DNA from 4 places in the Nonomuraea sp. NPDC052129 genome. Region 4 is predicted to be linked to each of the others. Evidence: riboswitches for the same ligand, from Rfam matches in the RefSeq annotation. Region 4 holds a riboswitch; each other region holds the start of a gene.

Region 1 (3,596 bases), on a different contig from region 4:
CCGACCCACTGACCCGCCTGTCACCGAAGGGTGTCGGCCCGGCTCCCACGCCGGGCCGTAGCGGCCGCTGTCGGGTTGACAGCGGCCCGATCTCCTGCGGCGAGTAGGAGAACGCGGGCGGCGACGTTCGCCAGCCCCTTAACGCGGGGAGCGGACATCTCCCGGCCGCCTGCGCCGAGTGGCCTCTCCCTCTGGCGCATGAACCGTTCATGGTCTTTGGCGGGCGCTGCCGACCCGACCGCGCGGGGGTACAAAAGAGTGCCCCAAGCAGCAACATTTCCGATATTTCGCATATAGAATGCGAATAGCGTTCGCGTTCCACGGATTCGGTGCCCAGCACGTCCGCGGAGCTCATGGGGAGGGGAGCTGGAGCCGTTGTAAGGGCGGCTGTGATCCCTCATCGGGCCCCGAAGTGTGCCGACATATGGCGAGTACTTCACATACAACGGATCATGTCAATGGCGATGGTCAGAGGGCGGTATTCGCTGGCTTGACGACCTTTCCAGAATGCGTTTACCGTCTGCGAGACGAGCTGCAGCTCTGCTCGGACATGGACGTCTCGAGTTCTGCTGTTGGGGGGAGGGCTCCCGATGTATGTGCTCACTGAGAGCGTCGAGCTTAGCCACGCGGATCTGGCGTTGCTGGCGGAGCTTGCCAAGGGGGTCACGGTTGATCGGGTTGGCAGGCGACTGGATATCAGCGGGCGCACGGTACGCCGGAGACTTCGGGGTATCTGCGACCGCATCGGCGTCGCCACCGCGATCGAGGCCGTGGCCTGGGCCGCCCGCCGCCAGCTCATCTGACCGCTCGACCGGCCCAGCCGCCCGGGCCCCGGCTGTCAGAGTGCTTGTCGTGGTGTCCGGAGGTCAGTCGGCGATGCGTACGGCGCCCGCGAACGGACGGCGGGCGATGGACGCGATGCGTACGACGTCGCCGGTCTGCGGCGCGTGGACCATCATGCCGCCGCCGATGTAGATGCCGACGTGGTGCAGGTCGCCATAGAAGAAGACCAGGTCGCCGACGCGCAGCTCCTCCTTGGAGATGTGCCGTCCGGCCGTCCACTGGTCGCCCGTGTAGTGCGGCAGTGAGATCCCCACCCGCTGGTAGGCCGCCATCACCAGGCCGGAGCAGTCGTACGAGGTCGGCCCCTCGGCGCCCCAGACGTACGGCTTGAGCTGCTGCGTGAGCGCCCACCTGGCGGCCGTGGCCGCCTTGCCGGCGCCGATGACCGGCAGGTCGACCCGCGTGGCCCGGGTGCCGGGACGGCCCGCCTCGCCGATCGCCCGCTTGAAGAGGCTGCTCTCGACCTTGGTCACGAGCTTGGTGATCTTGTCGCGCTTGGTGCCGAGGCCCTCGACGATCTTCTCGACCTCGTCGATGCGCGTCTTGGCGCTGGCCCTGGCCTGCTCGGCGGCCTGCCTGGCCGTGGTCACCTGGTTGACCTCGAAGCCCTGCTGCTGCTCCAGCGCGTAGGTGGTGGCCGCCCGGTCGAGGAAGCTCTCGGGGTCGTCGGAGGTGCCGAATGCCAGCGCCTGGCCGAAGCCGCCGTTGATGTAGGCGTTCTGGGCCAGCAGCGCGGCCTTGGCGCGCTTGGCGGCCAGATCGGCCTCACTGGTGGACAGCGTCTTCTTGGCCGCCTCAGCCGACTTCTTGGCGGTCTTGAGCTTCTCCCGCTGGCCGTTGAACTCCTCGCTGAGCGTCTCGATCTGCGTGTGGAGCTCCTCGGCCTGCTTGGACAGGTCCTTCAGCGAGGGCTTGGGATCGGCGACGGCGGAGCCGACGGGTACGGCGAAGAGGAGGGTGGCGATGGTCGCCGCGATGACACCCAATCGGGTGGGGATCTTCCGGAACTCCGGAGGGCGAGCGTGAGCGCCCGCCGGCTTCCCCTCGCGATCGCGGGTCTGCTTCACCAACCAGCTCCTCTCATCGGCGCCTACCGGGTTAGCTGACGGGTTCGGGCCGGAGCAGCCCTACCGAACGACTCGCTCGGATTCACCCCATGGGTGGTGGCGTCGGGATGAGGTCGCCACCGGCGGGTCCCCGGCTCCCCTTACGGGGATTGGGCGCGTCTCCACGCTGGCTCGCGTGGGTGACATCGTCGCTGGACACTAGTGCACTCCGGGTTCGTGCTCAACCAGAACTGCCAAGTCTGTAGAGGTTTCGCAACCGAAGGGTCACGAGGTGGTCTCGTGCCTGCCGGTGCTGAACAAACTTTATGTCCTTTTTGCACCAAGTTCGTCAAGACATGGAAGCCTATCGGCCAACGGGATCCCGCATCGTGCTCGATCAACCACGAGATGTCATGAGATGGGAGAGACGTCAGAGTTAGGGGGAGGCCGTAATCGGATCTGTACGCTGGAGACCCATGGAGCAGGTCGCCGAAGTGACAGTCCCGGACACGGAAGTCGTCGTCCGGCGTGCCCGCACGCCGGATGTCAGGACGATCCGTCTCCTGGTCGACACCTACGCGGGCGCCGGGCCCCGGCTTCTGGAGAAGGCCACTGTCACTCTGTACGAGGACGTGCAGGAGTTCTGGATCGCCGAGCGCGGCGGCCAAGTGGTCGGCTGTGGCGCGCTGCATGTGCTTTGGGAGGATCTCGCGGAGATTCGCACGGTGGCCGTTGATCCGGAGTTCCGAGGCTTCGGAATCGGGCACCGGATCGTCTCTTCCTTGATCAATACGGCCCGGGAACTCGGCCTGCGCCGGGTTTTCTGTCTGACTTTTGAGGTGGATTTTTTCGCGAGGCATGGATTCCGCCCCGTACAGGGCACCCCGGTCTCACCCGAGGTCTATGCGGAGCTGCTGGCCTCGTACGACGAGGGTGTCGCCGAGTTCCTCGACCTCGAACACGTCAAGCCCAACACCCTGGGGAACACCCGCATGCTTCTCCACCTGACATCGGGTGACGCGGACCTTGACTAATGGGAAAGGTGATTGTTGATACCTATGTCGATACGTTGGGCAGCACAGGCATGTGTCCTGACACGTGCCACATGCGCACTCGAAGCGAGGTGACACGGTGAGCACCGGACAGCCGCCGTATCCACAGGACGAATCCGGCGAGAACTCTGCGCCTGGCGGATCTGAATACGGACATCACAACGCGGGCCGTCCCTATGGCGAGCCCGACCCGGATGCGACGGTCGTTGGCTACCGGGCGGACGACGCCTACGGCCAGCAACCCAACTACGGGCAACAGCAGCCGGGCTACGGCCAACAGCCGCAGTACGGTCAGCAGCAGCCAGGCTACGGCCAGCAGCCGCAGCAACCGCAGTACGGACAACAGCCGCAGTACGGGCAGCAGCCCGGCTACGGCCAGCAACCGGAATACGGCCAGCAGCCCGGATACGGCCAGCAGCCCGGATACGGTCAGCAACCCGGATACGGTCAGCAGCAGGCTTCGGGTCAGCAACCCGAGTACGGCCAGCCCAACTACGGTCAGCAGCCGCAATCGCAACCCGGTTACGGTCAGCAACCGCAATCCCAGCCTGGTTACGGCCAGCAGCCCGGTTACGGGCAGCAGCAGCCGTCCCAGCCGGGCTACGGTCAGCAGCAGCCGTCGCAACCCGGCTACGGCCAGCAGCAGTACGGCCAG
Region 2 (3,596 bases), on a different contig from region 4:
GGCAAGGGGCTCTTCCTCTATCTCGCACTGGATCGGGCACGGGCCAACCTGGCGCTGGCCCGGCACCAGCTCCGCGGGATCGAGGAGAAGCTGGAGGTCTGAGAGATCCGGTGGCTCGCGTCCGGGCGCGGCGGACACGAGCCACCGACCTCCACCGATCCCTTACGTCAGCTCGTGGTGAGCTTGGTGATGGCGCCGACGATGTCCGGCCAGAGCGGCCGGGGCAGGTCATGGCCCATACCGGGGAACGTCAGCAGCGTGGCGCCCGGAATCGCCGCCGCCGTGGCGTGGCCGGCGGCGACCGGGACGAGAGCGTCGGCCTCGCCGTGGATGACCAGGGCGGGGATCCCCAGCGTGCCGAGCCGCTCCGTGCGGTCACCGGAGGCCATGATCGCGGCCAGCTGCCGGGTCGTGCCCGGCGGGTCGAAGCACCGGTCGTACGCCTGGCCGGACAGCCGGAGGATGCGTTCCCGGTCCATGTCGAAGCCGGGCGAGCCGATCACCGCCCAGGTCCTCAAAGACTGGGCGAGCACGGCGTCCCGATCGGTCGGGGGCGCGGCGAGCAGCACCGCGCTGGCCTCCGGCGTGGGCGGGGCCACGTCCGGGCCGGGAGTCGACATGATCGAGGTAAGGGTCAGCACCCGCTCGGGGTGCCGGATGGCGAGCGTCTGGGCGATCATCCCGCCCATCGAGGCGCCCACGACGTGGGCGGCGGGCCAGCCGAGGACGTCCATCAGCCCGGCCGCGTCGTCGGCCATGTCGTCCAGCAGATACGAAGAGGACGTCCCCAGTGTGGGAACGCCCTCGTCGTGCAGGTGCGTGGAGAGTCCGGAGTCACGGTTGTCGAATCTGACGACGTGATGGCCCTGCTCCGCCAGGAGCTCGCAGAGCTCGTCGTCCCAGTGGATGAGCTGGGCGCCGAGCCCCATGATGAGGAGCAGGGGACGTCCGCCGGGTGAGCCGAAGGTCTCGTACGCGATCTCGATGCCGTTTGCGGCTGCAAGCGTGGTCACGAGGTCAGAATGACATTCTGTTTCCCGCGACGCAAAGACCGTCAGCTCCGAAATAGACGACCATCAAGGCCGTCGGCTCCGGACCTGACGGCCGTCAGCAAGACCGTCTTCGGACCTGACGGCCGTCAGCGCCGGACGAGCTTGCGGATCCGGTCGCGGCCGACCGTCGAGCCGCCGAACATCGCCAGCGCGACCGCCGCGGCGGCGCCACCGATGGCGTTCGACTCGACAACCTTCTCTTCAGCCTTGTCGGCCTTCTTGGCGGCCACCGGCACAGCCTTGGCGGGAGCGGGCTTGACCGCGGCGGGCTTGTCACCCTCGGCCACGATCTTCGGGGGCTTGGCGGGGTTGTGGTCCACGACGGCGTACGCACCGGTGGAGAAGGGCTGCGGGTAGTTCTTCTTGCCCGGGCCGCTACCCCACTTGGTGATGACATAGTCGATCTTGATGTGGCCCGCGCCACCGTTGCCGTCCACGCCCAGCGTGCTGGAGTTGAAGCGGCCACCGGTCAGGGCGGCGAAGGTCTTGGCGTCGAGGTCGAGCATGACGCCGCTGGAGGACGGCACGCCCGGGCCGCGGTCGCCGACGAAGAAGGGCATCTTCTTGCCCTTGTAGACGACGTAGCCCTCGGTCATGAGCGGCCAGCTCGGGCTGGCGGCGAGCCCCTTCTGCATGGGCTTGCCGCTGGCCGGCAGCCCGGTGTCCCCGGCGCGGCCGGAGGAGTCGTCCCAGAAGTAGGACGCGGTGGTCTTGCCCTTGAGCAGGACCTTCTTGTCACTGCCGGAATCGGCGTGTGCGGCGGTGCCTGCGCCGATGGAGATCGCACCGACGACGGCGGCGGTGAGCATGGCAGATCGAACAGACATGGAGTAGCAAAGTCCTTTATACGGGAACAAGGGGATTGCGCTCGCGAAAGGTGTGCGTAGCCGGGCAAAACGCCAAACGGGCGCTACGCGGAGCGTGGAAGAGCGGGGGGAAGGTGCCGGTCAGTCAGCGGACGACAACACGCGGGCTGGCGGCACGACGCGGGGGTAACGCATGCGGTAGGTGTCCTCTCCATCTCGCCTACCGGGTTAGCTGACGGGTTCGGACGTGGAGATGCCCTACCGACCGCGGTCGGATTCACCCCTAAGGAACGTTTGGTTCCCCGGTTCCCGCGAGCGGGATTCGGCGCCTGCCGGTTGGTACTCCCCTGTTGAAGCCCCAAAGTCACCGGCTGGTAACTCCATGAACTATAGGTACCGAACCGGACAAAGGCAAACATAAGGCCATGAAACGGGCGAAGATCTACCTAGGAGGTCAAGAAAAAAGGGGGTACGGCATGCCGTACCCCCAGAAAAGCTCAGGTCAACCGCCGCTCTTCCGCCTGAAAGAACGCTTGCTGGCGGCGGGCCCGTGAGCGCCGTGAATCTTGGAAGGGTCGTTGCCCCTGCCACCCGCGCTCGAGTCGGCATGCTGGTTACGCTTGCGCTCCAGCGCCTCGCGGAACTTGCGCTTCATCTCGTCCTCGGGAGTTTCGTCGACTTCCGGCTCCGGTGTTTCCGCCATGAGGACCTCCTGGTGTTGGGGACAAGAACCAGCTTCCCATGACGGCGCTCAGGACGCGAAACTGGCCTCGACCTTGGACTGGGGCGTTTCCCGGTCGATCCGCGCACCGGGCATGGCGATCAGGGCCACCAGCGCCACGAGGGCGCCCGCGACACCCAGCGAGGGGATGACCAGGGCCGCGGCCGAGGCGTGCGCGGCAGCCAGTCCGTGCAGCGGCGCCTCGGTGGCGATGACAGAGGTGTAGGCGGTGCCGGCCAGCGCCAGGGCGACCGAGCCGCCGATCTGGCGGAAGAACGTCAGGTTGGCCGAGGCCGTACCCATGTACTGGGGCGGCACCGAGTCCCGCACGGCCACGGTCAGGCCGGAGAGCATCGGGCCCATGCCGAGACCGATCAGCGCCATCCACCCGACGAGCACCCAGGGCGGCGTGTCCAGCGTCAGACCGGCGCACAGCAGCGTGCCCACGACCAGCAGGAACGGCGCCGCCACCAGCCACGGCTTGTAGACGCGCGTCCGGCTGATCAGCGCGCCCACGACCATGCTGCCCACCACCATGGCCAGGGTCAGCGGGTAGATCCGCAGCCCCGACTCGGTGGCGCTGGCGCCGAGCGCCTCCTGGAAGTAACGCGGCAGGAACACCACACCGGCGAACATGCAGAAGGCGGTGAAGAAGGAGGTCACGTTGACCAGCGTGTACGTACGGTTCCGGAACAGGTGCATGGGCATGATGGGCGCCTCGGCCCGCATCTCCACCACCACGAACACCACGAGCGACACCAGAGCCAGCACGATCGGCCCGATCACCGGCACGCTGGTCCACGTGTGGCCGTCGAGCCCCTTCTCGGTCAGGCCGATGAGCAGCGCGCTGATGCCCACCGTGAAGACCCCGATGCCCAGGTAGTCAGGCCGCCCGCCACCATGTCCCGGCTGGCGCGGCAGGCGCAGCACGATGATCGCGATCAGCACCAGGCCGATCGGCACGTTCACATAAAAGGCCCAGCGCCAGCTCGCATGGTCGGTGAAGAGCCCGCCCAG
Region 3 (3,596 bases), on a different contig from region 4:
CTGGCCGCCGCCGGGGTGCCCTTGGCCGAGATCGGGCCAATGATCGACGCTGACCCCGCGCGGTTCGCCGCCGCGCTCGCCGACGTCGAGCGGCAGCTCGACGAACGGATCGCGGAGTTGATCGCGCGGCGTGACACGCTGCGCCGGCTCGCCGATGGTGACCGGGCGCTGCTGCCCGACCGTGCTGTGGCGCTGCTGGAGCGGCTTTCCGGCCTGGGCTTCTCCGCGGCGGAGGCGGCGGCCGCGAGGGAGGGCTGGGTGCTGGCCAGGGCCCTGGTCCCCGAGGGCTTCGACGACTACCTCACTCATGTCGAGGACGCCCTCGAAGACACCCGGTTCGTCGCTTTGATCAAGCGCGGCGCCGAAGCCGCGGGCTGGGAACCGGACGACCCGCGCATCGCCGAGCTCGCCACCGCCATGGCCGACCACTTCCTCGCCAATCCCGCACACCTGCAGATCGTGACCGGCCTGCAAGCCCGCACGGATGCCGCGACCCGATACGAGCTGATCGCCCACCACGGCGAAGAGCAGGGATCGGCCGCGGCCCAGGGAATCGCGCTCGTCGAGGCCAAGCTCCGCGCCGCCGGCATCCACATCCCCAGACCAGGCACCCACTGACCGCGCCGTGCCCCGGTCCGGGCGCCTAGCTCTAGAACATCGAGATGTGCACGTGGTCGAAGTGGTTCTGGGTGATGCTGCCGCGGTCGGACATCGAGCTCCACCCCGAGCCCTGGTTGATGCGCTGCTTCCAGATCACGTACTTGACCCCGAGCTTGTCCTTGTTCTCCAGCGCCCAGGCCGCCACGCGGTCGCCGAGTGCCTGATTGGCGGAGCTGGGCATGCTGCCGCCGGTGCTCATCATGAAGTCGCACGCGCGCCCCAGCGGGTGCTCGCCGCCGCCGCCGTCCGAGCGGAAGCAGCCCACCTCGTACGGCAGCGCGAAGTCCTTCTGGATCAGCCCGCGGATCACCCGCATCCGGGCGGTGATGTTGTCGGTGCCTGAGGGCAGTTCGGGCGCCCAGCTGCCGTCCGAGCGGCGGCCGGGGCCGAACGGGATGAGGCCCTTCAGCTTCTTCTGGATGTCCTTGATGACGTCCTGCGCGTCGTCGCGCTGCTTGGCCACGTTGGCCGCGTCCTCGCGGATCTTCGCCTCGAGGGCGGTCGCCTGGTCCGCGGCCGCCTTCTTCTCGTCCCGGGCGGTGGCCACGCCCTGCACGATCGCCTGTTGCTCGGCCGCGAGGTGGTCCAGCAACGCCGCGCTGGAGGCATCGGTCGGCAGGGTGAGGTTCGGCAGCGCGCCGGTGCCGTTCTGGTACTGCAGGCGCGCGAGCTCGGTGACGCGTTTCTGGGCGGTGATGAGCTGGGCCTCCGCCGTGGCCAGCCGGTTCTTGGTCGTTTCCGAGTCCTGTTTGGCCTTGGCGAGTTCGACGCGCTTGAGGTTGTAGGTCTCGATGAGCTTGTCGACCTTCTTGTCCAGCTGCTTCAGCTCCGCGCGGAGCTGGGCCTCGCTGGGCTTGGGGGCGGCAGCGGCGGGCGTGGCCGTGAAGGCGCCGAAGGCCATGGAAGCGGTGGTGATGAGAGCGATGGCGAGACTCGAGGGGGACGCAGCCGCCACGAAGGGTTCCTCTCCCTATGCCGGCCGGGTTAGCTGACGGGTTCGGGCAGGGAGATGCCGCCTTACCACCTGAGTGGATTCACCCCAAGACGCGATGGGTCCCCGGCTCCCGGGCCACGCACCCGGGATTAGGCCAGCACCGACCGTTTCGGTCGGCGCTGAAAAGGGATATTAGTGGTAAAACCAAGGTCATGCGACTCCAAGCGGCAACCAATTAGAGATCTACCTGTGATTTAAGCATGCGTGCGGCTTCCTCCGGCAGGACATCGTTGACGAACGCGCCCATGGCCGACTCCGAGCCCGCCAGATACTTGAGTTTCCCGGGCGCCCGTCTGATGCTGAACAGCTCCAGGTGCAGATAGGCCAGGTCACGATCCTGCCGCACTGGTGCCTGGTGCCAGGCTGAGATGTACGGCATGGCGACGCCGAACAGCCCGTCGAGCGCCCGCAGTACGGAGGTGTAGAGCGGGGCGAAGGCGGCGCGCTCCTCCTCCGACAGCGCGGCCAGGTCCGGCACCTGCCGGTGCGGATACACGTGCACCTCGAACGGCCACCGGGCGGCGGCCGGCACGAACGCCGTCCACAGCTCGTTGGCCGCCACCACGCGCACCCCGGCGGCCCGCTCGGCCGCCAGCACGTCGGCGAAGAGGTTGCCGCCCCGATGCCGGGCGGCCGCGCCGAGCTGGAGTTTGGTCCGCGGGGTCACGTACGGGTAGGCGTAGATCTGCCCGTGCGGGTGCGGCAGCGTGATGCCGATGTCCTCGCCCCGGTTCTCGAAGCAGAACACCTGCTCGACACCCTCGATCGCGGACAGCTCGGCCGTACGGTCGGCCCACGCCTCCATGACCAGGCCCACCTGCTCGTCGGAGAGCCGCGAGAACGACGACGAATGCTCAGAGGTGAAGCACACCACCTCACACCGCCCCACGCCCGGCCGGACCTCACTCAGCCCCCCGACATCCCCATAAGTCCCGAAATTTCCGGAAAAGGAGGGGAAGCGGTTCTCGAACACCGCCACGTCATAGTCGTACGCCGGGATCTCCGAAGCCCTCGTCTCGGACGACGGGCACAGCGGGCACTCGTTGGCCGGAGGCAGGAACGTACGCGTCTGGCGGTGCCCCGCCATCGCGATCCACTCCTCGGTGAGCGGATCGTAGCGCAGCTCCGACGCCATCGGCCTGGGGTCGAGCGCCCGCCGGTCGATCGCGCTCCGGTCGGCGTCGTCGCGCCGGTCGAAGTAGATCAGCTCTCGGCCGTCGGCCAGGTGGGTGATGGTGCGTTTCACTGCGAGTCCTCCGCGATGATCAGTTCGCCGGCGCGTTCGCCCAGCTCCATGCGTGCTTCCTCGGGTAGCCCCGCGTCGCTGATGACCGCGTCTGCCTCGGTCAGATCGGCGATCGTGCTGATGCCGACCGTGTTCCACTTGGTGTGGTCGGCCGGGATGACCAGCCGGTGCGCCGCGTGCACCAGCTCCCTGTCGGTCTCCGACTCCAGCAGGTTGGGCGTGGTGAACCCGGCCCGCACGCTCATCCCGTGCACGCCGAGGAACAGCGTGTCCACGTGCAGCCGCCGGATCGCGGCCACCGCGACCGGGCCGACGAGGGCGTCGGACGGCGTGCGTACGCCGCCGGTCAGCACGACCGTGCGGTCGGCGCGCGGGTTGCGGTGGAAGACGTCGGCCACCGGGATCGAATTGGTGATGACCGTGAGCTCGGGCACCGAGATGAGGTGGTGGGCCAGGGCCCAGGTGGTGGTCCCGGCCGACAGGGCGACCGCGGTGCCGGGCCGGACGAACTGGGCGGCGCGGCGCGCGATGGCCTCCTTCTCCTGCTGCTGGCGGGCGGACTTGGCGGTGAAGCCCGGCTCCTCGGTCGAGCCGGGACCCAGCGCGGTCGCGCCGCCGTGCACCTTCTCCAGCAGCCCGCGCTCGGCTAGCACTTCGAGGTCGCGGCGGACCGTCATGTCGGAGACGCCGAGCTCG
Region 4 (3,596 bases):
CTCCGTCGCGGGCCAGAGTCTCCTGGGCCCTGGGGGAAGTCATGTACCAGCTGTGGAATCGGGTGCCGCCGCCGCTGGCGTTCTCCGTCGTCCCCACCTGCTGCTGGGCCAGCTTCAGCACGGCGTCCGCTGTGACCTGGCGCTGGGGCTGGGAGGAAGTCGCAGACCGCGAGACGCCAGTTTGGGTCTCGCTGGCGTGGTCGCTGGCGAAGGCGGGCGTACTGGTGATGAGTGCACTGGCCACGGCCGCTGCGGCGAGGGTGAGGCCGTGCTTACGGGCGGACCTGCCGTAGTTCGGCAAGAGGTGTTTGGACATGCGGGGAATGGCTCCTTGCTTCCATGCCGCCTACCGGGTTAGCTGACGGGTTCGGGCGTGGAAGTGCCCTACGGAGCCCCGTTGGGACGGGCGCACCGATTCACCCCAAGAAAGTGGATCCCCGGCTCCGCGAGAAAGCGGACTCGGCGGCCGCGGCTACGATCTGCACACAACGCCGGTGCAGACGAGACGCGGTCTCGGCATTACAGGCCACCATCGGAACGCTGCGGCCTTGGGCCTGTAAAGGTATGCAAGCCAAATGGCCAGCGCAAGCGAAACCTTTGGAAGCCGACCCCAATGCCCTGTGTGGCCTAGGGTTCAGCCATTAATCCTTTACCTTTACCACGGCGTGGTGCCGTGCCTGAGCGGTGGGCCGCTGTGTCGCTGTTCGGGTTGTGCATAATGTCGCAGTGACTATGAACCGTAGTAGCGTGCTGCCCCGAGCGGTGTACCTAGTGGCCGGACTCGTGGTTGCAACGCTGGTAGCGGGGATGTTAGCCCTCGTCGACTACGAGCGACCGGCGAAGCCGCCCCGGCGTCTTCGGGCTGGACCCGGGAAGCCGGGCAAAGCCTCGCCGGCGCCTGAACCGCCCGTTGTGGCGGCCCTCGACCGTCTGCGGGAGCCACACCTGCTTGTGGTCGCGAATCGTCCGCTGCCTGAACAAATGATCGAGCGGGTTCGAGTACGCAAAGGCGTGAGCTCCATGGAGATCGTCGATGCGGCGGCGATACCGCTCGGCGGTAGGAGGGTGGGAACGGTGGGGGTGGAACCATCGACCTTCCGGGCCTACACGCCCAAGCCGACCGTGCGCGGCGGCGAAGAGCAAACTGGGCGCCCCGTATGTCTGGGGCGCCGAGGGACCTGACGCCTTCGACTGTTCCGGCCTGATCCAGTGGGCCTTTGGCAGGGCGGGCATTCGGCTGCCGCGGGTGACGCATCAGCAGTTCGCCAGTGGACCCCGGGTCCCGTTTTCCCAGATGCGATCGGGTGACCTGATCTTCTGGCGGCTGGACCCCACCAACCCGGGCTACATTTCCCATGCCGCGATCTACTGGGGCGACGGAAAGATGATCCAAGCCCGGCGGACGGGGGACGTCGTCAAACTGGTGCCCGCCCACACGCGCAATCTCGCAGGCGTGGTGAGGGTGATTGAGTGATCACGCGTTGACCCGCTGCGGTGCTTGCCTTGCGTATAACAACGTGTAGCGCACGGTATTGGTCGGTCTGCGTTGGATAGATCTTTTATGCCAAAAATCTCATTTCGGTAACCAGTCACCCTTTCTACCTACTACAGTCCTTCGTACTTGCCGGTGACTTGCCTTCGCGGTGGAGGCGGCCGGCTGGTGCCGAGGCCCGCGCCGCGGGAACGGGGGAACCAGAGCCTGGAGCGATCCACGCATGGGGTGAATCCGCCACGGATGCGGCGGTAGGGCGTCATCTCCTGGCCCGAACCCGTCAGCTAACCCGGTAGGCCATAAGGAGAAAGGGTCAAACCCCGGACCTATGCCATCCATTGTGGACGGGCTGCTCGACGCTGCCCAGAAAAATCTCGGCTATCGCGAGAAAACCGACGGCTACAGCAAGTTCGGTAACTGGTACTACGCCAACGTGGACAACAGCGACCCCTACTTCAAGACCGCCCCATGGTGCGACATGTTCATTACCTGGGCCGCCAACCAGGCGGGCGTCGAGAAGTACGTGGGGGATTTCGCCTACACCGTCGACCACGCCAAGTGGTTCAAGGAGCAGGACGCCTGGAGTGACAAGCCGGAGCCCGGCGCCATCGTCTTTTACGACTGGAGCGGGTCACGCGATGTGGAGCGGATCGACCATGCGGGCATCGTCGAGAAGGTACAGGGAGACCAGATCTCCACGATCGAGGCCAACGTCGACAAGGTGTGGCTCAAGCGCAAGGACAGGGACCAGAGCAAGGTCGTCGGCTACGGCCTTCCCCGCAAGGTCAAGGAGAAGTTCGGGGAGGGTGAGACGTTCGTCCTGACGGGCGGCAACCCGCGGACGCCTCTGGTCCGGAAAGGGGTCGTGCAGGCGGCGGGGAAGGCGCAGGAGACCGATGTCGTCCTGCCGACGGCCTCCACGGAGAGCATCGCGGTGTCTGGGGTCGTGTTCGCGGGCGTGCTTTGCGTTGCCGTCGTGGTCAGGCAGGTGAGACGTCGAAGCTCTGCCAGAGGCAGGCAGCAGCGGTATGCCGGCCGTCACCGTTCGATCATGGCGTAGCGGTTCATGATCTGGCAGGGCGGAAGGCGGCGGTGAAGTCCGGCCCGCCGTTCTTGGACCCATAGACCGTGCCGTCCTCGGTGGCGGCTACCAGTCGCTGCGGGTCGGGTGTCCGCCAGCGCAGCAACCTGCCGAAGCAACTGGGCTGCGCCATGTTGAAGGACGGCTTGGTGGAGGTCAACGAGTTCGGGCAGAGCTCGGTGAAGGGAGTCTTCGCGGCCGGCGACATGGCCAGGCGGGCGTCCATGCCGTTCCCCGGCTGGCCAGGTGATCATCGCCGCCGGTCAGGGCGTCACCGCGGCCCTCGTGATCGATCAGGAGTTGCTGTACGCCTGAGCTCAGAGCAGCGAGAGCGTGTGGCAATGATGCGCGATCAGCGCGCTCACCCCCGGAAACACCGCCAGAGCCGCCGGTCCTGCGAGGAACAAGGTGACGGCCACCGTGCCCACCAGCCGCTCGCGGCGGTGGAGCGGCGCGGCCGGATTGAGCATGCGGCGCACCCTGCTCAACGCGTTCTCGCCTGCAGCGCCCAGCGCGAACGCGGGCACCCGCCCGGTGGCCAGACCGACCAGAGCCGCGGCGAGGTGCAGGCGCGGATGCTGTCCCGCGGCCACATCGTCGGCCCGCAACTCCACCAGGCGGGCCACCTCCGCTTTGGCCGTTGCGAACAGCGGGAGAGCAGGAAATGCCTTGGCCAGGCCTTCAGCCAGGGCAAGGAGAAGATGGTGGCGTCCCCGGAGATGGGCTCGCTCGTGCGCCAGCACCGCGGCCACATGCTCGGGCGGCAGAGCGTGGAGCGCCGCCGTGGTGATCACGGCCTTGTTCGCCCTGCCGGGCAGGCAGTACGCGAGCGGCTCGTCGTACTCCAGGACCACCGCGTCCAACTCGCCGTCACGCCGGCCCAGCAGGCTCAGCATCTCCGAGTGCCGGGCACGCTCGCGCCGTGAGGTCAGCAGCACCCTGATCACGCAGAACACAGTCCGTGCGGTGATGAACCCGCTGACCAGGACGGCCAGCCGGAATCCGGCGGAGGCCACGTCGACG

Evidence for each region. Region 4 has a riboswitch for cyclic di-AMP ahead of AB0L53_RS47175 (CHAP domain-containing protein). Riboswitches for the same ligand answer to the same signal wherever they lie in the genome.
Region 1: another riboswitch for cyclic di-AMP. It lies ahead of AB0L53_RS27995 (C40 family peptidase); the one in region 4 lies ahead of AB0L53_RS47175 (CHAP domain-containing protein).
Region 2: another riboswitch for cyclic di-AMP. It lies ahead of AB0L53_RS21700 (hypothetical protein); the one in region 4 lies ahead of AB0L53_RS47175 (CHAP domain-containing protein).
Region 3: another riboswitch for cyclic di-AMP. It lies ahead of AB0L53_RS32895 (hypothetical protein); the one in region 4 lies ahead of AB0L53_RS47175 (CHAP domain-containing protein).

The regions. Positions count from the first base shown of each region.
Region 1 is NZ_JBFAVX010000013.1:192,673-196,268, reverse strand. Features, by position in the region: gene lysX (bifunctional lysylphosphatidylglycerol synthetase/lysine--tRNA ligase LysX) at 1-12, shown strand, start outside; gene AB0L53_RS28000 (LuxR C-terminal-related transcriptional regulator) at 591-803, shown strand; gene AB0L53_RS27995 (C40 family peptidase) at 867-1,910, opposite strand; cyclic di-AMP (ydaO/yuaA leader) riboswitch at 1,916-2,076, opposite strand; gene AB0L53_RS27990 (amino-acid N-acetyltransferase) at 2,366-2,923, shown strand; gene AB0L53_RS27985 (hypothetical protein) at 2,946-3,596, opposite strand, start outside.
Region 2 is NZ_JBFAVX010000009.1:83,009-86,604, forward strand. Features, by position in the region: gene AB0L53_RS21690 (hypothetical protein) at 1-102, shown strand, start outside; gene AB0L53_RS21695 (alpha/beta hydrolase) at 168-1,013, opposite strand; gene AB0L53_RS21700 (hypothetical protein) at 1,139-1,879, opposite strand; cyclic di-AMP (ydaO/yuaA leader) riboswitch at 2,061-2,196, opposite strand; gene AB0L53_RS21705 (DUF5302 domain-containing protein) at 2,361-2,561, opposite strand; gene AB0L53_RS21710 (MDR family MFS transporter) at 2,610-3,596, opposite strand, start outside.
Region 3 is NZ_JBFAVX010000017.1:226,633-230,228, forward strand. Features, by position in the region: gene AB0L53_RS32890 (MerR family transcriptional regulator) at 1-618, shown strand, start outside; gene AB0L53_RS32895 (hypothetical protein) at 650-1,615, opposite strand; cyclic di-AMP (ydaO/yuaA leader) riboswitch at 1,620-1,760, opposite strand; gene galT (galactose-1-phosphate uridylyltransferase) at 1,830-2,900, opposite strand; gene AB0L53_RS32905 (DeoR/GlpR family DNA-binding transcription regulator) at 2,897-3,596, opposite strand, start outside.
Region 4 is NZ_JBFAVX010000035.1:42,954-46,549, forward strand. Features, by position in the region: gene AB0L53_RS47165 (CHAP domain-containing protein) at 1-316, opposite strand, end outside; cyclic di-AMP (ydaO/yuaA leader) riboswitch at 329-475, opposite strand; gene AB0L53_RS47170 (NlpC/P60 family protein) at 1,034-1,474, shown strand; cyclic di-AMP (ydaO/yuaA leader) riboswitch at 1,652-1,806, shown strand; gene AB0L53_RS47175 (CHAP domain-containing protein) at 1,821-2,552, shown strand; gene AB0L53_RS47180 (M56 family metallopeptidase) at 2,891-3,596, opposite strand, start outside.